Regions from separate parts of the Yersinia aldovae 670-83 genome, predicted to be linked through region 1. Evidence: predicted binding sites of a transcription regulator. Region 1 holds the regulator's gene; each other region holds the start of a gene.

Region 1 (5,482 bases):
CATCAACTACATTACGCCACAGTTCTCACGCACCCATATTAACTTCCAACGCGTTCCGACGGTTGATACCTCTAACCCCTTTGCTGCCAAAGCTATTCCGTCACTGGATGAAAGTTTTGTTGTTATTCACTTTCGTGGGTTGGATCAAATCGATTTCCCTTACTTGCTGGCGATGCTGCAAGGCTCATTTATCTCCAATATCAATACATTGGTCGTGCCGGGCGGGAAGATGGGGCTGGCGATGGAGCTGATTATGGCGCCGTTGGTGCAGCAACTACTGGAAGGTAAGAAGATAGGCAACTGATTAAAGAATAAACCCATAACCTATTCAGCAAGGTTATGGGTCAGCACTTTTACGCGATGTCACGAATTTCAAAACTGTGGGTAATGGTTGCGGCCTTCCCCAGCATTAAAGAAACCGAGCAATACTTCTCAGCCGAAAGCTCAACCGCACGCTTAACGATATTATCCGTCAGGCCTTTACCGCTGACGATAAAATGCAAGTTGATGTGCGTAAACAACCGTGGTGCTTCTTCCCGACGCTCCGAGGTTAATTTGACCTCACAATCGCGCACATCGTTACGCCCTTTCTGTAAGATAGAAACGACATCAATTGCACTACAGCCACCGGCTGACATCAACAACATTTCCATCGGACTGGGTGCTTTGTCTCCCGCATTCCCATCCATCAAAACCTGATGACCAGATGCGGATTCACCTAAAAATGTCAGCCCCTCAACCCACTTTACTCGTGCCTGCATAACGCATACTCCCGGTTAAATTTTCCGCTTCAGACTACCCTTTCATTTATAAACTGGCAATGTAACCCGATGTTCATCATGCTGAAGCGATACAACACAAGACACTGGCCTCATCCTGTGCTACAAACAGGATCGAAAGTGATGCTTCTAGCATTAAATAGGGTAGCTTCCAATACTCAGTGAAGGGTTTCTATCCGGTACGTATCTTGGCTATACCTTTCGGCAGTTGAGCAAATTAATATGCTATACCCGATAGATTCTAAGTTGTCGGATATAAAGAACGTGTATTTTATAAGCACGCCGTACAGGGAACTCTGAGCCCTGTTAAGTTAGGCAGCGATAACAACAGAGGATAACAGCGAATGGTTCTCGGCAAGCCACAAACAGACCCGACTCTCGAATGGTTCCTGTCTCATTGCCATATCCACAAATATCCATCGAAAAGTACGCTAATTCACCAAGGTGAAAAGGCCGAAACGCTTTACTACATCGTGAAAGGCTCCGTTGCGGTGCTTATCAAAGATGAAGAAGGTAAAGAGATGATTCTCTCCTATCTGAATCAGGGAGATTTCATCGGCGAGCTTGGATTATTTGAAGAAGGCCAAGAACGTAGTGCCTGGGTTAGAGCAAAAACCGCCTGTGAAGTGGCTGAAATTTCTTACAAAAAATTCCGTCAATTGATTCAGGTTAATCCAGATATCTTGATGCGCCTGTCTTCACAAATGGCGAATCGCTTACAGATAACGTCTGAGAAAGTGGGTAACCTCGCTTTCCTTGATGTAACGGGGCGCATTGCACAAACACTGCTTAATCTGGCAAAACAACCTGATGCCATGACCCACCCAGATGGGATGCAGATTAAAATTACCCGCCAGGAAATTGGTCAAATAGTTGGCTGCTCCCGCGAAACTGTGGGGCGGATACTAAAAATGCTCGAAGATCAAAACCTGATCTCCGCGCACGGTAAAACGATCGTCGTTTACGGCACTCGTTAATTCCCATAAAACCGGTGCGGAGACTATCGGCACCGGTTTTTTCTGTCATGTTGTGAATCATAAATTCCTGAGGCCAGCATGAATTGGCAACAGCTTATTTATCATTCTGAAATTATTTATAAACCTGATGTTAATTATGCACTCCGCCAAACATGGGTTCCCTGTCCAACGGCAGCGTTAGGCTTTTCCTCGGCAAGCGGCAAAAAGCTTCTCAATTATGTTGTCTAGCCTTTTATCAAGCCAGCAATCGCTTTTTCCAACCGCACCATTCCTTGCTTAATATCTTCCACGTCAATAACCAACGATGGCGCGAACCGCAGCACATCCGGCCCGGCATTGAGGATCATCAAACCATTGGCCGCAGCGGCGTTTAAAAACTCCCGCGCCCGACCACGGTATTGCGCTGTTAGCTCTGCGCCAATTAACAACCCCATGCCACGGATGTCACTGAAGAGCTGATACTTGCTGTTGATATCATGCAGAGCCTGCACAAACAGACCGTGGCGCTGTTCTATACCATTAAGTACCTCAGGGGTATTAATCACATCCAGCGCTGCCTCAGCAACGGCACAAGCCAGAGGATTGCCGCCGTAGGTTGTGCCGTGAGTGCCGACAGCCATTACTGAGGCAATCTCTGCGGTGGTCAGCATCGCACTGATAGGGAAGCCGCCGCCTAAGGCTTTCGCGGTGGTCAGAATGTCAGGGGTCACACCATAGTGCATATAAGTAAACAGCTTACCGCTACGCCCCATGCCGCTTTGCACTTCGTCAAAGACCAATAGCGCCTTATATTGATCGCACAAATCGCGCACACCTTGCAGGAATTCAGGATTCGCCGAGGTAATGCCGCCTTCGCCCTGAATTGGCTCAAGTACCACCGCGCAGGTATGATCGTCCATAACGGCTTTCACCGCCGCCAAATCATTAAACGGCACATGGACGATATCGGCAGGTTTTGGGCCAAAACCATCGGAATATTTCGGCTGGCCGCCAACCGATACGGTAAACAGGGTGCGGCCATGAAACGCATTGTGGAAAGCAATAATTTTGGTTTTATACGGGCTGTAGCGCTCAATGGCGTAATGGCGAGCTAACTTAAACGCTGCCTCATTTGCTTCACCGCCAGAGTTAGCGAAAAACACCCGATCCGCAAAGGTGGCAGCAATCAATTTTTGCGCCAAACGCAGGGCCGGTTCGTTGGTGAATACGTTGCTGGTATGCCATAACATTTCACCTTGTTGATGCAGTGCGGCAACCAGCGCCGGATGACAATGCCCCAGCGCAGTAACCGCAATTCCGCCAGCAAAATCAATATATTCAGCACCTTGCTGGTCCCACACTCGGCTGCCCTTTCCCTTGACCGGAATGAACTGCGCCGGCGCATAAACAGGCAAAATAACTTGATCGAATGTACTGCGAGTTACTGCTAATTTATCTGTCATTGCGCTATCCACCGTGATAAACCATTAAGCTGCCAATTGCTGGCGCATGAAAATATAATCACAAAATATGCATAAAAAGTCATAATCAAGCAAACAAAAAGATCATTTTATTAGTGAAATCAACCTAACATTTTAATTTTTAAGGAAATTATCTAATAATTGATGGCCTTGCTCGCTAAGAATACTTTCGGGATGGAACTGCACTCCCTCCAACGGCAAGGTGCGATGGCGAACCCCCATGATTTCATCCATCACACCGTCTTGTTCCGTCCATGCCGTCAGCTCAAAGCAGTCGGGCAGTGAGTCAGCGGCAATCACCAGAGAGTGATAGCGGGTAACCGTTAGCGGCAGATTAAGACCACGGAACACCCCCTGCCCACGATGACAAATAGCGCTGGTTTTACCGTGCATCACCTGCCTGGCCCGCACTACGCGCGCGCCAAATGCCTGCCCCAGCGCCTGATGGCCGAGGCAAACACCAAGAATGGGTAATTTATCCGCAAAATGGCGGATGGCCGCTAAAGAAATCCCAGCCTCATTCGGCGTGCAAGGGCCGGGGGAGATAACCAGATGGGATGGCGCTAATCTTTCAATATCAGCCAGTTGCAGTTCATCATTTCGCTTAACCACCACTTCGGCACCCAGTTCACAAAAATACTGGTACAGGTTGTAGGTAAATGAATCGTAATTGTCGATCAATAACAGCATTTCATATCCAAGAATCAAGTTAACGCTTGCGCCCACCAGTAATCGAACCCAGTACGCCGCGCAAAATTTGCCGCCCCAAATCCCGCGCCATGCTTTTGGCCGCAGTCTGGACAATACCATCCCGCTTGCCACCCCGTGGGCCAGTGGAGCCAAACAGTAAATCATTCAGCCCATCCATTAAACCGCCGCCCTGAGTTTCAGGCTGCTGCGGTGCTGTCGCGCCGCCCGGAGCCGCATCGCCCAAGGTGGAAGAGCCACCTGCGGATAATTTCTCGTAAGCCGACTCGCGATCCACCATCTCTTCATAGCGGCCATACAGCGGTGAATGATTGATGGCATGATTACGTGCCGCAGCATCCAATGCGCCCATTTTCGATTGTGGAGCGATAACCATAGCGCGTTCAACCACATTCGGCCGCCCTTTCTCATCGAGAAAAGAGATCAACGCTTCACCCACACCCAACTCGGTAATTACCTGTTCGGCGCTGAAAGCCGGGTTCGCGCGCATGGTTTGGGCCGCCGCTTTAACCGCTTTTTGATCCCGTGGAGTAAAAGCACGCAGCGCGTGTTGCACCCGATTACCCAATTGGCCGAGAATATTATCCGGAATATCTAACGGGTTTTGTGTCACGAAATAGATACCGACCCCTTTTGAGCGAATCAGTCGTACCACTTGCTCGACTTTATCCACCAGCGCCGCCGGCGCATCATTGAACAGCAAATGGGCTTCATCAAAGAAAAAGACCAGCTTAGGTTTATCCATATCGCCCACTTCTGGCAATTGTTCGAATAATTCAGCCAGCAGCCACAGTAAAAAAACGGCGTACAGTTTTGGCTGATTAATTAATCGATCCGCTGCCAGTAAGTTGATAACACCTTGCCCATGACTATCGGTTTGCATTAAATCATGGATATCCAACATCGGCTCACCGAAGAACTGATTTGCGCCCTGCTGTTCCAATTGCAGCAGACCGCGCTGGATAGCACCTATCGAGGCGGGGGTGATATTGCCGTATTGTGTGCGGAACTGCTTGGCATTGTCCCCGACATACTGAACGATCGCCCGCAAGTCTTTCATATCGAGCAGCAGCAGGTTGTTGTCATCGGCGATTTTGAACACCAACTGCAACACGCCGCTTTGCACGTCATTTAGATCAAGCAGACGCCCCAGCAGCAGCGGGCCAAGATCAGAAATGGTGGCTCGGATCGGGTGACCCTTCTCAGCGAAAATATCCCACGGCACAATCGGACATGCTTGTGGCTGCCAGTCAGTCACCCCAATGGCCGCCAGTCGTGTTTGCAGCTTCTCCGACCCAACTCCTGCCGCACCGATGCCGGATAAATCTCCTTTCACATCCGCCAGAAATACCGGCACGCCAATGCGGGAGAATTGCTCGGCCATCTTTTGTAAGGTGACCGTTTTACCCGTGCCGGTCGCACCAGTAATCAGGCCATGTCGGTTAGCCAGTGCCGATAAAATCACTAAATCCTGTACGGGCTGCGCCTTCGCGATAAGTAATGTTTCGCTCATAAACCGTTACCCCAAACTGAGACAGATACTTGATTATAAGCACGC
Region 2 (5,482 bases), 2.0 Mb from region 1:
GCAAAAATTAATAGACGAAAAATATTGCGATAAAAAAGCGGCTAAATGCCGCTTGAGGTTAATGGCAAAGTGCTGATAGTTCAGTGAGTGAAGGGTTTACCGCACCTAGGGGCGCTCCGGCGACTTACGTCGCTACGACCCCAACGGCACGATTCCCCTTCAATTGACTTTGTCAGCTCCGATAGATAATTAACTGAAATCTATAGGGCCGAGGAGTTACTCGCTTTTTGCCCAATAACGGCGTTTGGCGGTTTGTAACTTCTCATAAGCCCCTAACAGCGCCTGATGAGCCGGTAATGCTTTCAGGTCAGCGTCGACACTGAACAGGCCATTGAAGCGCTCTTCGCCAGCAATGGCTGCCGATGCAGTATCTACTGCCTCCTGACCATACATCTTCACAAAGGCTGTGTAATATTGCGTCGGGTCACGATCTGGCTCTTGCGTCAATAGCAACAAGGTTTGCAGGCAACGGTAGTAGTTCGCCTGTTTTGCAGTGAAGACCGATGAGTTGAAATCTTGCGTCCATTCAACCCAAATCAAGGCTTGCTCGAGATCGCCGCCCGCCAGTGCCAGCATCGATTTCAGCTCGCCAACCCGCAATGTGTACCAGCCATTATCTTTACCGGAGGCAATGCCCAGCAGCTCACGAACACGCGCGAAATCATCTAACCCTTCATCATCCAAGGTCTGAATGAGTTCCAGATAGTGCTCTGGTTTAAAGCCACTGTCTGGCAGGGCCAGCAAGGTATCACGCAGATGCGCGCCCATGGTGTTGTTTGCCATTAATAAGTCTTCGGCAGGGTAGATATCTGACATACCCGGCACCAGAATTCGGCAGGCATAGACACTTAAATGCTCATAATCGGCGATATACACTTCGGCATCTTCTTGCGTGAAGATAGCCATTAAGGTGGCGAACTCTTCTTCCGTGGTGCCTTTAAAGCTCCAATCCACGAAGGGATAGTCGGCATCATCTTTAAACATATCCCAACTGATCAGGCCGCTTGAATCGATAAAGTGAGTTTCCAGATTGGTGTGTTCTGCCACTTCTTCGTCATCAAAGGTCGGTGCGGTAAACACATCCAAATCTTTGAGGCTGCGCCCTTGCAGTAGCTCAGTCACGGTACGCTCAAGGGCAACACCGAAGTCAGGGTGCGCACCGAATGAAGCGAAACACGTTCCATTTGACGGGTTAAACAGCACCACACAAATCACCGGATATTTGCCACCTAAAGAGGCATCGTAAGAGAGGATCGGGAAACCTTCCTCTTCCAGTTTGGCAATGGCTTCTACCACACCCGGATAGCGGTTTAACACCGCGGACGGGATCTCCGGCAAGCTGATAGATTCCGCGATAATGCGGTTTTTTACATTACGTTCAAACACTTCAGACAACGCTTGCACGCGGGCTTCATTGGCGGTATTCCCCGCAGACATGCCGTTTGAAACATACAGGTTGCCGATAATATTCATTGGAATATAGACGGTTTCTAAATCTGACTGTCGGGTGAATGGCAGCGAGCAAATACCGCGCTCAGCATTCCCTGATTGTAAATCCACCAGATCACTGGCAACCAGCTCGTTCTCCGGATCGTAAAATGCCAGCAAACGCTCATCCAGAATGCCTTCCGGTAGCAGATTATCTTCTGGAAGCGGGAACCATTTCTCGTTCGGATAGTGTACGAAATCGCCCTCGGCAATCGCTTTGCCCAAGTAGAAATCCGCAAAGAAATAGTTAGTTGATAAGCGCTCGAAATATTCACCCAGTGCTGAGGCCAGTGCCGCTTTCCTACTGGCACCTTTACCGTTGGTAAAGCACAGCGGGCAATCACGATCGCGGATATGTACCGACCAAACGTGAGGAACCGGGTTCAGCCAGGAGGCTTCTTCAATATTAAAACCGAGGTCACTCAGTTTTTGCTGAAAGCGGGAGATGGAATCTTCCAGCGCGGCGTCTTTGCCGGGAATAAAGGTTTGCGTCATTTTCTTCACTTTTTGGCGGTACTAAAAACGCGCAATCATACGGGGTTTTGGTTAATAGCTCCATGTATTCCGAAAGCATAGCAAATGTCACAGTTTTAGTATGGATATTCCGGATAATTCACTAGCTTATAAATAATGGAGTAATAATATGAAATCTATAAAGCTAACTGTTTTAGCCGGAATCTTAGCAGGGATCAGCGGTTCGGCCTTTGCGTTACCCAATATCACTTTATTGGCGACCGGGGGAACGATTGCGGGTGGCGGCGATTCAGCCACCAAGTCCAATTACACGGCGGGTAAGCTGGGGGTGGATGCTCTGGTAAATGCGGTACCAGAAATGAAAAGTATCGCCAACATTCGGGGCGAACAAGTAGTAAACATTGGTTCTCAGGATATGAATGATGAGGTCTGGCTGAAATTGGCGAAAAAAATTAATGCTGATTGTGCCAAAACAGACGGATTCGTGATCACGCATGGGACTGATACGTTGGAAGAAACCGCTTATTTCCTCGATTTAACTGTTAACTGCGATAAACCTGTAGTAATAGTTGGGGCGATGCGCCCGGCAACGGCGTTAGGTGCCGATGGTCCGCTGAATCTCTATAATGCAGTGGTGGTTGCCAGTGACGCTGATTCTGCCAAACGTGGTGTACTGGTGGCGATGAATGACACCGTGTTAACCGGCCGTGATGTGATGAAGACTAACACCACCTCAGTGCAAACATTCCAGTCACCTAACACTGGGCCGTTGGGTTATATCTATGATGGCAAAGTGAATTATTTACACCAACCGGCACCAAGACAGCCCGCCTTTGATATCAGCAAGCTGAATGAGTTACCCAAAGTCGGTATCATTTATAACTATGCCAACGCCTCTGACTTACCGGCTAAGGCATTGATTGAGGATGGCTATAAAGGGATTGTCAGCGCTGGCGTGGGTAACGGTAATCTTTATAAAACCGTATTCGATACACTGGCAACGGCGGCACACAATGGCGTTGCAGTCGTGCGTTCATCCCGCGTACCGACCGGTTCTACCACCGAAGATGCTGAAGTTGATGATACCAAATATGGCTTTGTTGCATCAGGCTCACTGAATCCACAAAAAGCCCGGGTACTGCTGCAATTGGCATTAACCCAAACGCAAAAACCACAAGAAATTCAAAAATTGTTCCACGCGTATTGATAGAGCCAATCTTTGACGGAGGCTTCGGTCTCCGTATCTAGTTATTACCGGTAATCTGAAATAAACCCGCCTTATCGGGAAGTAAACGGGGCTATAACAGTGTGTTTTTCTTTGGTAAATAACAAGTTAAACTCGGATTGCCAGTGTAACCTGGTTGTGGCAGTTAGACTGCTGCGCCACGAAAACCTGCCCGCGCTGTAGTCACCACCACGGGGTTGAGGCATTGCACCCCTAACGGGCAAAATGAGTTATCTATCGTGTCGCAGGGTGATGATTTCGATACTTTTAGTGATTAATTTCAAATTAATGCCAGGATGACGCACAGGCTGCTACCGCGCTGGTGGCGAGTTTCCCCGTTGTGGGCGAATAACCATTGCAGCAGGCGGGTTCGAATGATAAAACCGAGTAAGGATAACGATGGCAATCTCAGTTGAGCGTGGTGAGGGGAAATGACACAGGTTTATAATTTTAGCGCAGGTCCGGCAATGTTACCGGTTGAAGTATTACGTCGTGCGGAACAGGAATTACGTAACTGGCGTGGTCTGGGTACATCGGTGATGGAAATCAGCCATCGCAGTAAAGAATTTATGCAGGTTGCTGAAGAAGCTGAAAAAGATCTACGCGAACTAATGAAGATCCCAGCCAATTATAAAGTGTTATTTTGCCACGGTGGCGCGCGCGCGCAGTTTGCCGCAGTGCCATTGAATCTACTCGGTGACAGCAACTGTGCGGATTATATTGATGGCGGCTATTGGGCGCACAGTGCGGTCAAAGAAGCTCAGAAATACTGCACGCCGCATGTTATTGATGTGACGACCAATGATAACGGTCTCAAAGGCATTGCGCCGATGAAGCAATGGAAACTGAGTGATAATGCCGCTTATGTGCATTACTGCCCAAATGAAACCATTGACGGGCTGGCTATCAACGAAGAGCCGAGCTTGGGTGACAAAACTGTGGTGGCTGATTACTCCTCATCTATTCTCTCTCGCCCGATTGATGTTAACCGCTATGGTGTCATTTATGCAGGTGCCCAGAAGAATATCGGCCCGGCCGGTCTGACAGTGGTTATCGTGCGCGAAGATTTGCTGGGTAAAGCGCGCACTGAGCTGCCATCCATCCTTGATTATAAGGTTCTGGCAGAAAACGACTCGATGTTCAACACGCCGCCGACTTTCGCCTGGTATCTGTCCGGTTTGGTATTTAAGTGGCTGAAAGAACAGGGTGGTTTAGGCGAAATGGAGAAGCGTAATCAGGCGAAAGCTGAATTACTGTATGGCGCTATCGACAAGACCGGTTTCTATCGCAATCAGGTGGCTGGCACTAACCGCTCTTGGATGAATGTGCCGTTCCAAATGCGTGATCCTTCATTGGATAAACTGTTCTTGAGTGAAGCCGAAGCCCAGGGGCTACAAGCCTTAAAAGGCCACCGTGTTGCCGGGGGTATGCGTGCCTCTATCTATAACGCCATGCCAATTGAAGGCGTAAAAGCATTAACCGAATTTATGGCTGACTTCGAACGCCGACATGGTTGATTGCTCTGACCAGCGGTTTGTCTGCTCAGTTTTATTTATCACCATGATTTAAATCTATTTATTTGGAATAACAACAGCCCCGTCCTGTGCGGGGCTGTTGTTCATAAAAGACTGGAGAGTACTTTTCCCATGCTGGAATCCCTGACTTTACACCCCATCGCACTGATTAATGGCACCGTTAATTTACCCGGCTCTAAAAGTGTTTCTAACCGTGCACTTCTTCTGGCAGCACTGGCTGAAGGGACGACCCAGCTGAATAACTTGTTAGACAGTGATGACATCCGCCATATGCTCAATGCTCTACAGGCATTGGGGGTGAAATATCGCCTGTCTGCTGATCGTACCCGCTGTGACGTCGATGGGTTAGGCGGCAAGTTGATTGCAGAGCAGCCATTAGAGCTGTTCTTGGGTAATGCGGGAACGGCCATGCGCCCGTTGGCTGCGGCGCTGTGTCTGGGAAACAATGACATTGTGTTAACCGGCGAGCCACGCATGAAAGAGCGGCCAATTGGTCATTTGGTTGATGCATTGCGCCAGGGCGGAGCACAGATTGATTATCTGGAGCAAGAAAACTACCCGCCGTTGCGCTTACGGGGTGGTTTCCGTGGCGGTAAACTCACCGTAGACGGCAGTGTGTCCAGTCAATTCCTCACGGCACTATTGATGACCGCTCCCTTAGCTGAACAAGATACTGAAATTCAGATCCAAGGGGAGTTGGTGTCTAAACCTTATATCGACATTACGTTGCATCTGATGAAAACTTTCGGCGTGGATGTTG
Region 3 (5,482 bases), 240 kb from region 1:
TAGAGATCGGCGCCTGTTTTAATTTATCTATATATTTGGAGTTGTATCATGTCTCTAAGTGTTGAAGCGAAAGCTAAAATTGTTGCTGACTTCGGTCGCGGTGAAAATGACACCGGTTCAAGCGAAGTTCAGGTTGCTCTGTTGACTGCTCAAATTAACCATTTGCAAGGTCACTTCTCCGAGCACAAAAAAGATCACCATAGCCGTCGTGGTCTGCTGCGTATGGTATCCACGCGTCGTAAGCTGCTGGATTACCTGAAGCGTGAAGATGTAGCGCGTTATGCTACCCTGATCGAGCGTCTGGGTCTGCGTCGCTAAGTCTGCGAGTTTCAGGAAAAAGGGGCCAATTGGCCCCTTTTTTCTAAGCAGCAATGATAAAATACGTTAGTATATTGTTGCTGTTCTATATTTTTTAAAAATAGGATCTTCCGGTGCAGAGGTTCGCGCGGCTAATGAGAGACTTTAGCTCATGAGGGTTAAGGATTGTCATTAGTCGCGAGGATGCAGTGTGAAGGTAATAGTAACAGGTGGATGGAGAGTCAATACGATCCGGCACCGCATAGTATAAGGATACTATTTTGCTGACTCCGATTATTCGTAAATTCCAGTACGGTCAACATACCGTTACCATTGAAACCGGCATGATGGCTCGTCAGGCAACCGCCGCTGTAATGGTAAGCATGGACGACACCGCAGTTTTTGTGACTGTTGTTGGCCAAAAGAAAGCCAAACCAGGCCAGAGCTTCTTCCCTCTGACGGTTAACTATCAGGAGCGTACTTACGCTGCTGGCCGCATCCCAGGCAGCTTCTTCCGTCGTGAAGGCCGCCCAAGTGAAGGCGAAACACTGACTTCACGTCTGATTGACCGCCCGATTCGCCCACTGTTCCCAGACAGCTTCCTGAATGAAGTTCAGGTGATTGCGACTGTGGTTTCGGTTAACCCACAAATTAACCCGGATATCGTGGCATTGATTGGCGCATCTGCTGCACTGAGCCTGTCAGGTATTCCATTCAACGGCCCAATCGGTGCTGCTCGTGTTGGTTTTATCAACGACCAGTATGTACTGAACCCAACCACCGACGAGCTGAAAGAAAGCCGTCTGGACTTGGTTGTTGCCGGTACTGCTGCCGCAGTATTGATGGTTGAGTCAGAAGCACAGATTCTGTCTGAAGATCAGATGTTAGGCGCGGTGGTCTTCGGTCACGAACAACAGCAAATTGTGATTGAAAATATCAACGCTCTGGTTGCTCAAGCGGGCAAACCGAAGTGGGATTGGCATGCTGAACCTGTTAACGAAGCGCTTCATGCGCGCGTGGCTGAGCTGGCAGAAGCTCGTCTGGGTGATGCGTATCGTATTACTGAGAAGCAAGAACGTTACACTCAGGTTGATGCGATTAAAGCTGACGTAACCGCAGTGCTACTGGCACAAGATGAAACGTTAAATGCTGGTGAGATCCATGACATTCTGGGCGATGTTGAGAAAAACGTCGTGCGTAGCCGTGTATTGCGTGGCGAGCCGCGTATCGATGGCCGCGAAAAAGACATGATCCGTGGTCTGGACGTGCGCACTGGCGTCTTGCCACGTACCCACGGTTCTGCGCTGTTCACCCGTGGCGAAACTCAGGCGCTGGTTACCGCCACACTGGGTACGGCTCGTGATGCGCAAAATATTGATGAACTGATGGGTGAGCGTACTGACTCATTCCTGCTACACTATAATTTCCCTCCATATTGTGTTGGTGAAACCGGCATGGTTGGTTCACCTAAGCGTCGTGAGATCGGTCATGGCCGTCTGGCGAAACGCGGTGTGTTGGCAGTAATGCCAAGCCCGAGCGAGTTCCCTTATACCATTCGTGTGGTTTCTGAAATCACCGAGTCTAACGGTTCTTCCTCAATGGCCTCTGTTTGTGGTGCTTCTTTGGCCCTGATGGATGCGGGTGTACCAATTAAAGCCGCTGTTGCTGGTATCGCAATGGGTCTGGTTAAAAAAGATGACAACTTTGTTGTTCTGTCCGATATTCTGGGTGACGAAGATCACTTAGGCGACATGGACTTTAAAGTAGCTGGTAGCCGTGATGGTATCACCGCACTGCAAATGGACATTAAAATTGAAGGTATCACCCGCGAAATCATGCAGGTGGCTCTGAACCAGGCTAAGGGTGCGCGTTTGCACATTCTGGGTGTTATGGAACAGGCTATCAGTACACCGCGTGGCGATATCTCTGAGTTTGCTCCCCGTATCTACACCATGAAAATCAATCCTGAGAAAATCAAGGATGTGATCGGTAAAGGTGGTTCTGTGATTCGTGCGCTGACTGATGAAACTGGCACTACCATTGAAATTGAAGATGATGGCACCATTAAGATTGCAGCAACCGACGGCGACAAAGCGAAACACGCTATCCGCCGCATCGAAGAAATTACTGCTGAAATCGAAGTGAACCGTATCTATGATGGTAAAGTGACCCGTATCGTTGATTTCGGTGCATTCGTTGCTATCGGTGGCGGTAAAGAAGGTTTGGTACATATTTCTCAAATCGCTGACAAGCGCGTAGAGAAAGTGACAGACTATCTGCAAATGGGCCAGGAAGTGAAAGTTAAAGTAATGGAAGTTGATCGCCAGGGCCGTATCCGCCTGAGCATCAAAGAAGCCACTACTCCTGACGCAGAAGCTCCGGCACCAGAAGCAGCAGAGTAATAAGTATTCCATTGCCCCTTACGCATTAGTGAGGGGCCGTGTTATCTCGAGGGCAGGATGCCCTTGTGTTAAACAAATGGATGAAAGGATGTTTGTCCAATGTTTGTCTTCGGGAGTAGGAAATGAAGCCTTTCTTGCGCTGGTGTTACGTTGTGACAGCACTCATGCTGGCAGGATGCAGCAACCATGATTGGCGTAAAGACGAGGTGTTGGCAATCCCGTTGCAACCTACGTTGCAGCAGGAAGTGATTCTGGCCCGCATGGAACAAATCCTTGCAAGCCGGGCACTTACGGATGATGAGCGCGCACAGCTTTTATATGAGCGCGGAGTGCTGTATGATAGCCTCGGGCTACGGGCACTAGCGCGAAATGATTTTTCGCAAGCGTTAGCTATTCGTCCTGATATGCCAGAAGTTTTTAACTATCTGGGCATTTATTTAACGCAGGCAGGCAATTTTGATGCTGCCTATGAAGCGTTTGATTCTGTACTAGAGCTTGATCCAACTTACAATTACGCGCGTTTAAACCGGGGTATCGCTCTCTATTATGGCGGTCGACTCCCGTTGGCGCAGGATGATCTGCAGGCGTTTTATCAAGACGATCCAAATGATCCCTTCCGTTCGTTGTGGCTGTATCTGGTGGAAAGAGAAATCGATCCCAAGACAGCGGCAGTAGCGTTACAACAGCGCTATGAAAAATCGGACAGAGGGCAATGGGGATGGAATATTGTCGAATTCTACCTGGGCACGATCAGCGAAAAAACGCTGATGGAAAGGCTCAAGGTAGATGCAACGGATAACACTTCGCTCGCTGAGCATCTCAGTGAAACTGACTTCTATTTAGGTAAACATTACCTAAGTCTGGGGGACAAGGACACCGCTTCGGCGCTGTTCAAACTGACGGTAGCTAACAACGTTCATAATTTTGTTGAGCACCGCTATGCATTGTTGGAATTGGCGCTTTTGGGCCAAGAACAAGACGACCTATCGGAATCGGACCAGCAATAGCTGACGAACAACTATTAGCCTGATATACCTTGGTTTTTTCCAAAGTTAATCACCCTAACAGGTGATGGCCTTTTTGTTCGTTTTATAATCTAATTTGAGCCGGTTCACACTTTTCAATGAAAATGACTGAAAATTTTCTCGACGAGTTATGTAGACTGGCTGCCATTATTAATGAGGCACGTGTACATGACTACTGAGCTTGAAACCTCTTTTGCTGATCTGGGGCTATCCGCTCCTATTCTTTCCGCTCTGACTGATCTTGGTTATGAAAAACCATCTCCTATCCAGTTGGAATGCATCCCACACCTGTTGAATGGCCGTGATGTTCTCGGTATGGCACAGACAGGCAGTGGTAAAACAGCCGCGTTTGGTCTGCCGCTGTTGCACAATATTGACCCAACATTAAAAGCGCCACAGGTGCTGGTGTTGGCACCGACCCGTGAGTTGGCTATTCAGGTTGCACAGGCACTGACCGACTTCTCAAAACACATGAGCGGCGTTAACGTGGTGGCCCTGTACGGTGGCCAACGTTATGACGTTCAATTACGCGCTTTGCGCCAGGGGCCACAAGTTGTTGTTGGTACCCCAGGTCGTCTGTTAGACCACCTGAAACGCGGTACTCTGAATCTGTCCAACCTGAGCGGTTTGGTGTTGGATGAAGCAGATGAAATGCTGCGCATGGGCTTTATCGAAGATGTCGAAAATATTCTGGCACAGATCCCGGCTGAACATCAGACCGCGCTGTTCTCTGCTACCATGCCGGAAGCGATTCGTCGTATCACCCGTCGCTTTATGAAAGAGCCACAGGAAGTCCGCATTCAGTCTAGCGTGACGACCCGCCCTGACATCAGCCAGAGTTTCTGGCGCGTGGGTGGCGGCTATAACAAGAAAGAAGCATTGGTTCGTTTCCTGGAATCTGAAGATTTCGATGCGGCTATTATCTTCGTGCGTACTAAAAATGCCACGCTGGAAGTTGCAGAGGCCCTGGAACGTAGCGGCTACAACAGTGCTGCATTGAACGGCGATATGAATCAAGCACTGCGTGAGCAGACACTGGATCGTCTGAAAGATGGCCGTCTGGACATTCTGATTGCAACTGATGTTGCTGCGCGTGGGTTGGACGTTGAACGTATCAGCCTGGTAGTGAACTATGATATCCCTATGGATTCAGAGTCTTATGTTCACCGTATTGGCCGTACCGGTCGTGCGGGTCGCGCTGGCCGTGCGTTACTGTTCGTCGAGAACCGTGAACGTCGCCTGTTGCAGAACGTTGAACGCACCATGAAGCTGACGATTCCAGAAGTTCAGTTGCCAAACGCAGAATTGCTGGGCGAACGCCGTTTAGCTAAATTTGCGGCAAAAGTGGGCCAACAGTTAGAAAGCAGTGATTTGGATATGTACCGTGCATTGCTGGCTAAGCTGCAACCAGAAGACGGGTTTGATATTGAAACTCTGGCTGCTGCGCTGCTGAAAATGGCACAGGGCGAACGTCCTCTGATCTTGCCACCTGAAGCACCGCGCCGCCCACAGCGTGAATTCAATTCTCGTGATGACCGTGGTAGCGATCGTGGTCGTGACCGTGACCGTGGTGACAGCCGTCGTGAGCCTCGCGCTGATAGCCGTGATGGTGGCGAGCGCCCAGCACGCCGCGAACGTCGTGATGTTGGTGAGATGGAACTGTACCGCATTGAAGTGGGCCGTGATGATGGTGTTGAAGTTCGTCATATCGTTGGCGCTATCGCTAACGAAGGTGATATCAGCAGCCGTTATATTGGT
Region 4 (5,482 bases), 400 kb from region 1:
GCAATCGGGTGAAGCTGGCGTTATCCAGTTTTTGCACATAACTGAGCGCAATCAGATTGGTCGCGTGGCAGTGCATAATGACCCGGTCGGAGCCACCACTGACCTGTATACGCACGATATGAGACTGGAAGTGCGCGGCCAGCTCAGAGGTCGGCAGCCCCCCTTGAGTTAAGCCCCAGTGAATGTGATAAGCCATGCCATCACCACTGACTTGCAGGAGTACCAGATTTTCCGCCGGGTTCAACTCCACATTACGAAAGAACTTGCCGGAACCGGTCACCAGGAACCAGCAGTTTGCCAGTTCGGGTGCCGGCTGGGTAAGTTCTACGGTTCGGGGTTGCGAATAAAAGTCGCTCCGATAAGCTTCAACCTCTTCCGCCAACAGCCGCAGGCTAATATTGCCCCCGTTACGTTCATCCCACCCTTTGCGCCACATATCGCTGGTGGCTTTAATCATTCCCTGAATAAACCAGGAAGATAGAATCGCTTGCATAATGATGAATCCTTAACGTTGGCTGAGAGTGTGTTGTTCGTAATCACGTACCGCATCGAGCCAGCGGGCATCTACCGGTACATCGTTGCGCTGGCAATACCCTTCCCAAATGGCTTGCCAAGGCAGGGATTTTTGTTCTTCCAGCAGTGCCAGCCGCGCGGTGTAGTCACCACGCAGCTCCAATTGGCGTAGCATCTCGGTGGGTTCCAACAAGGCACGCAGCAAGGCTCTTTTCATATTGCGGGTACCAATAACCCAGGCAGCAATACGGTTGATGGAGGCATCAAAGAAGTCGAGCCCGATATGAACTCTGTCGAACAGGTTGTGACGGATAATTTCACTGGCAATAGCCTGAGTTTCATCATCCAACAGCACCACATGGTCACTGTCCCAGCGCACCGGGCGGCTGACATGCAGCAGCAGGCGCGGAATATACAACATGGCGCTGGAGATTTTATCGGAAATCACTTCAGTCGGGTGGAAGTGACCGGCATCCAGGCACAGCGCGGTCTGGCGGCTGGCGGCATAACCCATATAAAACTCGTTGGAGCCTACGGTGTAGCTTTCGGCACCGATACCAAACAATTTGCTCTCAACGGCATCAATGTGATGCGCCGGATTTAATTTTTCACTGATGATTTCATCCAGCGCTGACAGCAACCGCTGGCGCGGAGCAAGGCGATCGATAGGGTTGTCCTTCATGCCATCGGGAACCCAGATATTCATGACCGACGGTGTGCCCAATTGTTCGCCAAAATAAGCGGAAATACGGCGGCTGGCCTGGCAATGCTCAATCCAGAATTGGCGGATTTCCGGATCAGCATGAGATAGGGTAAAGCCATCGGCGCTCAGTGGATGAGAGAAACAGGATGGATTGAAATCCAGCCCCAAATGGTGCTTTTTGGCCCATTCAACCCAGTGGCTAAAGTGGCGAGGCTCGATTTTATTGCGCGCAACCGGGGTATCCGATTCTAAATAAATAGCATGTAAATTAAGCCGTTTGGGGCCGGGGATCAGTGTTAACGCTAATTCAAGGTCAGCGCGTAATTCCGTGGCATTACGTGCTTTCCCAGGATAGTTACCGGTCGCTTGAATTCCGCCGGTCAGCACGCCATCCGGGTTTTCAAAACCAGTGACATCATCACCTTGCCAGCAGTGCATGGAGACTGGCAGCGTATCAAGGCGGGCAAGTGCGGCATCAACATCCACGCCAACGGCGGCAAAGCGCTGTTTAGCCAGGCTCCAGGCCTGTTCAATAGAGTTCGTCATATGCAAAGTTCCTTAGGTTGTTGACTCAGTGACTGGAATAGCGGCCAATGGGCGGCAAAGTCAGCGTTGTCATGAGGAGATAAAGAGTGTTGCGGGAAGTTATGCGCCACGATACGGCGGTAGTGAGCGACATCACGCACGTCACCCAAGGCGATTAATTGGCTGCCAATATTGCCGAGCGTCGAGGCTTCAACCGGCCCGGTGATGACATTCAGGCCGCAGGCATCGGCACACAGTTGATTGAGAAATTGGTTTTGGCAGCCCCCGCCGACGATATGCAGGTGGCTGATTGGGTATCCGCGCAACTCAGCCAGCTCTTGGGCGACTTGGCGGTACAACATGGCGAGACTGTCAAAGATGCAACGGGCCAGTTGGGCCGCCGTGGTGGGGATCGGCATCCCGTATTCGCGGCAGGCGTTTTGAATCTCGCGGCACATATTGGCTGGATTGATAAAACGGCTGTCATTGGGGTTGATCAGTGAGCGGCAAGCGGGTTGGCATGCGGCCTGTTCGATAAGGTGCGGTAAGTCTTTAATCTGCAACTCATCCGTGGCGCGTTGCAGTAACCACAAGCCCATAATATTTTTCAGTACCCGATAACGGCCCTCGGCACCCCCTTCATTGGTGATATTGCTGGCCTGCGCTTGCAGGTGGGTTATCGGTGTCAGGCTTTCAAAACCCATCAGTGACCAGGTGCCGGAGCTGAGGTATGCGGCATCAGCATCAACCAGTGGCGCGGCAAGCACCGCGCTGGCGGTGTCATGGCTGGCTACCGCAATAACCGGCACCTGCTGGCCGCTGGCGCTTTGCCAGTAACCGATGGTATTACCGGGTTTACTGGGTTTGGCAAACCAATGGGCGGGGACACCGGCATAGGCCAGTAAGTCGCTATCCCAATCACCGGTTTCGAGGTTGAGTAACTGGGTGGTACTGGCATTGGTATATTCCCAGTTAAGCTGGCCGGTAAGACGATAGTGTAAGTAGTCAGGGATCAGCAATAGATGGGCGACATCAGCCAATAAATGGGGCTGCTGCTCGCTGAGTGCCCGCAATTGGTACAACGTATTGAAGGGTAAAAATTGAATACCGGTGCGACGGTAAATCGTACTGCTGCCCAGGCACTGCTGCGCCTGTTCCATCACGCCTTGAGTACGACTGTCACGATAAGATACCGGCTGCCCGACGCGCTTGCCTTGTTTATCAAGCAGCACATAATCAACCCCCCAGCTATCAATCCCAATGCTGTCGAGCTGAATTCCTTCGCTATCGAGCTGATTCAGTCCCTGACGAATTGATTGTTCAATGGTATCGATATCCCAGACATCGGTGCCATCAATGGATTTAATCTGATTAACAAAGCGGCAAACTTCGCGTAGTTCAAGCTGTTGTGGGCTGGAGCGATAACTGGCCAGCATCACGCGCCCGCTGGAGGCACCGAGGTCGATGGCAACAATGTGCCGTGTGTTGATTACAGACGGTGTTACTGCTGTTGGTGTGGGCATGATTAGCGGCCTGTCGTTTCTCAATGCTCAGCAGTGTAGAAATTTGCGTTACTTGGCACCTTCTCATCACTGCCAGTCGCTATGGCTTGCTGGCAAAATGACGAAAGTTAAAGTGAAATAGCTCACAGTTTTGTGTTTATGCCGCCCATCCCCCACCTGTGACCCTGCGCATACTTTTCAACATTGCTGCACATATCTAAAAAAAATCACCGCCAAAGTCGCTTTTAACGTCAAAAATTGAAGGTTTCATTAACACTGCTGCTTTTACTATCGAGGAGTAAAGCAGGGCAATTTCGCCGTGTCTTTTGAAAGAGGGCAAAAGATGACGGTGTTGCGCAGTATTGATTTCTTCTCTTCCAGTTCGGCATCCGTGGCGATTGAAGTTCGCGCCCCGCAATCGACATTTCCTGAGCATCATCATGATTTTTATGAAATTATTATTGTTGAGCAAGGGGCGGGTGTACATGTGTTTAATGGTACCCCCTACACGTTAAGCAGTGGTTGTGTCTGTTTTGTCCGTGACCATGATCGCCATCTGTTTGAATCAACCGATGCGTTGTTCCTCACAAACGTCCTATTCCGTGCGCCTGATGCTTTTCGCTTCTTGTCCGGTGTGGAACATTTTTTGCCGCGTGAGAATGACGGTATTTATCCCTCCCATTGGCGTGTTAACGGCCAGGTTTTACAACAGGTAAAACAGTTGATTAGCTGCCTTGAGTGTTCGCCTCACAGTGAGCGAGCTGAAGATATCGCCTTAAATGAAAGTGTATTTATGCAGTTATTGGTACAACTGTGGCAGGGGTGTTTGGCGCAGACGGGGGATGATCAAGAAGGGCGTTTATGCCAATTGTTGGACTGGTTACAGAATAACTACAGTGAAGCAATTGAGTGGTCAGCACTGGCTGATCGCTTTGCATTGCCATTGCGCACGCTACATCGGCAGTTAAAAAACCAGACCGGCATGACACCACAACGTTACCTGACGCGTTTGCGCTTGCTACAAGCCCGCCGTCAATTGTGCTATAGCGACAGCAGTGTTACCGATATTGCCTATCAATGCGGCTTTGGCGATAGCAACCATTTCTCCACCTTGTTTAAGCGGGAGTTTTCTCAGTCTCCCCGTGATTTACGTAGCCAGCTTTAGCACGACAGGTCAGTACGTGAATAGCGTCACTTTAAGAATCAGTAGTTTAATGATAGTGTTCTGTTTATTAATTGACCAGTAAACATAGGGATATAGCCATGCGGGTACCACTGCTGTTAGAGAATCGGGACTATTTTCCATCGGAGCAGATGCCGGTGGCGGTAGCTAATCGATATCCGCAGGAAGTCTTCGCCGGGCATACCCACCAATTCTGTGAAATTGTGATTGTCTGGCGGGGGAACGGATTACATGTGCTTAATGACCATCCTTATCGTATTACCTGCGGTGACGTTTTTTATATTCAAGCAGCAGATCATCATAGCTACGAATCCGTGCATGACTTGGTATTAGATAACATTATTTATTGCCCGGAACGGTTACGCCTGAACGCACAGTGGCATAAACTGTTGCCTCCCTTTGGGCATGAACAGAATCAGGGTTACTGGCGATTAACTACGCAAGGTATGGCACAGGCAAGGCCAATTATTCATCAGTTGGCGCAGGAGTCGCGTAAGACAGATTCCTGGTCGATACAACTGACGGAGGCTCTGTTACTGCAACTCGCCATCGTGTTAAAGCGCCATCGCTACAGGGCAGAGCAGGCGCATTTATTGCCCGATGGTGAGCAGCTTGATTTGATTATGTCCGCAGTGCAGCAAAGTCTGGCAAGCCACTTTGATATGGCTGAGTTCTGTCATAAAAATCAGTTGGTTGAACGCTCGCTGAAACAACTTTTTCGTCAACAAACGGGAATGAGTATCAGCCATTATTTGCGCCAGATTCGCCTTTGCCATGCTAAATGCTTATTGCGGGGAAGTGAGCATCGTATCAGTGAGATTGCTGCACGTTGTGGGTTTGAAGACAGTAATTACTTCTCTGCCGTTTTCACGCGTGAAGCGGGCATGACACCACGCGACTATCGCCAACGCTTTGTTAGAACACCGTTATTACCCGGTAAAAATGGGCGTGAAAGTGAAGAACAGCCGCAGGTTACAACCATCATTTAGCGCCTCTCAGTGTTAATTGACGGGGGCGCTGTTCAACGTCACCCGCCGCTGTCATTTTATCGGTAGT

What was found. Region 1 encodes CRP, which controls carbon source genes, mostly activating them, when cyclic AMP is high. Its sites were predicted from a motif close to ATGTGANNNNNNTCACAT; they were not measured.
Region 2: serC (3-phosphoserine/phosphohydroxythreonine transaminase) is a predicted target of CRP. The motif match lies at 3,456-3,473, and genes of this name have one in related genera.
Region 3: yrbN (protein YrbN) is a predicted target of CRP. The motif match lies at 3,799-3,816, and genes of this name have one in related genera.
Region 4: rhaB (rhamnulokinase) is a predicted target of CRP. The motif match lies at 3,375-3,392, and genes of this name have one in related genera.

The regions. Positions count from the first base shown of each region.
Region 1 is NZ_CP009781.1:2,976,707-2,982,188, reverse strand. It holds gene AT01_RS13410 (phosphoribulokinase) at 1-304, shown strand, start outside; gene AT01_RS13405 (OsmC family protein) at 354-761, opposite strand; gene crp (cAMP-activated global transcriptional regulator CRP) at 1,124-1,756, shown strand; partial or broken gene AT01_RS22600 (hypothetical protein) at 1,835-1,939, shown strand; gene argD (bifunctional acetylornithine/succinyldiaminopimelate transaminase) at 1,981-3,198, opposite strand; gene AT01_RS13390 (aminodeoxychorismate synthase component II) at 3,331-3,906, opposite strand; gene AT01_RS13385 (helicase HerA-like domain-containing protein) at 3,926-5,437, opposite strand.
Region 2 is NZ_CP009781.1:1,025,904-1,031,385, reverse strand. It holds gene ycaO (30S ribosomal protein S12 methylthiotransferase accessory factor YcaO) at 217-1,983, opposite strand; gene ansB (L-asparaginase 2) at 2,132-3,169, shown strand; gene serC (3-phosphoserine/phosphohydroxythreonine transaminase) at 3,619-4,704, shown strand; gene aroA (3-phosphoshikimate 1-carboxyvinyltransferase) at 4,834-5,482, shown strand, end outside.
Region 3 is NZ_CP009781.1:3,220,792-3,226,273, forward strand. It holds gene rpsO (30S ribosomal protein S15) at 49-318, shown strand; gene pnp (polyribonucleotide nucleotidyltransferase) at 579-2,699, shown strand; gene nlpI (lipoprotein NlpI) at 2,822-3,706, shown strand; gene yrbN (protein YrbN) at 3,829-3,903, shown strand; gene AT01_RS14655 (DEAD/DEAH family ATP-dependent RNA helicase) at 3,893-5,482, shown strand, end outside.
Region 4 is NZ_CP009781.1:3,378,153-3,383,634, forward strand. It holds gene rhaD (rhamnulose-1-phosphate aldolase) at 1-493, opposite strand, end outside; gene AT01_RS15285 (L-rhamnose isomerase) at 506-1,762, opposite strand; gene rhaB (rhamnulokinase) at 1,759-3,177, opposite strand; gene rhaS (HTH-type transcriptional activator RhaS) at 3,587-4,408, shown strand; gene rhaR (HTH-type transcriptional activator RhaR) at 4,507-5,415, shown strand.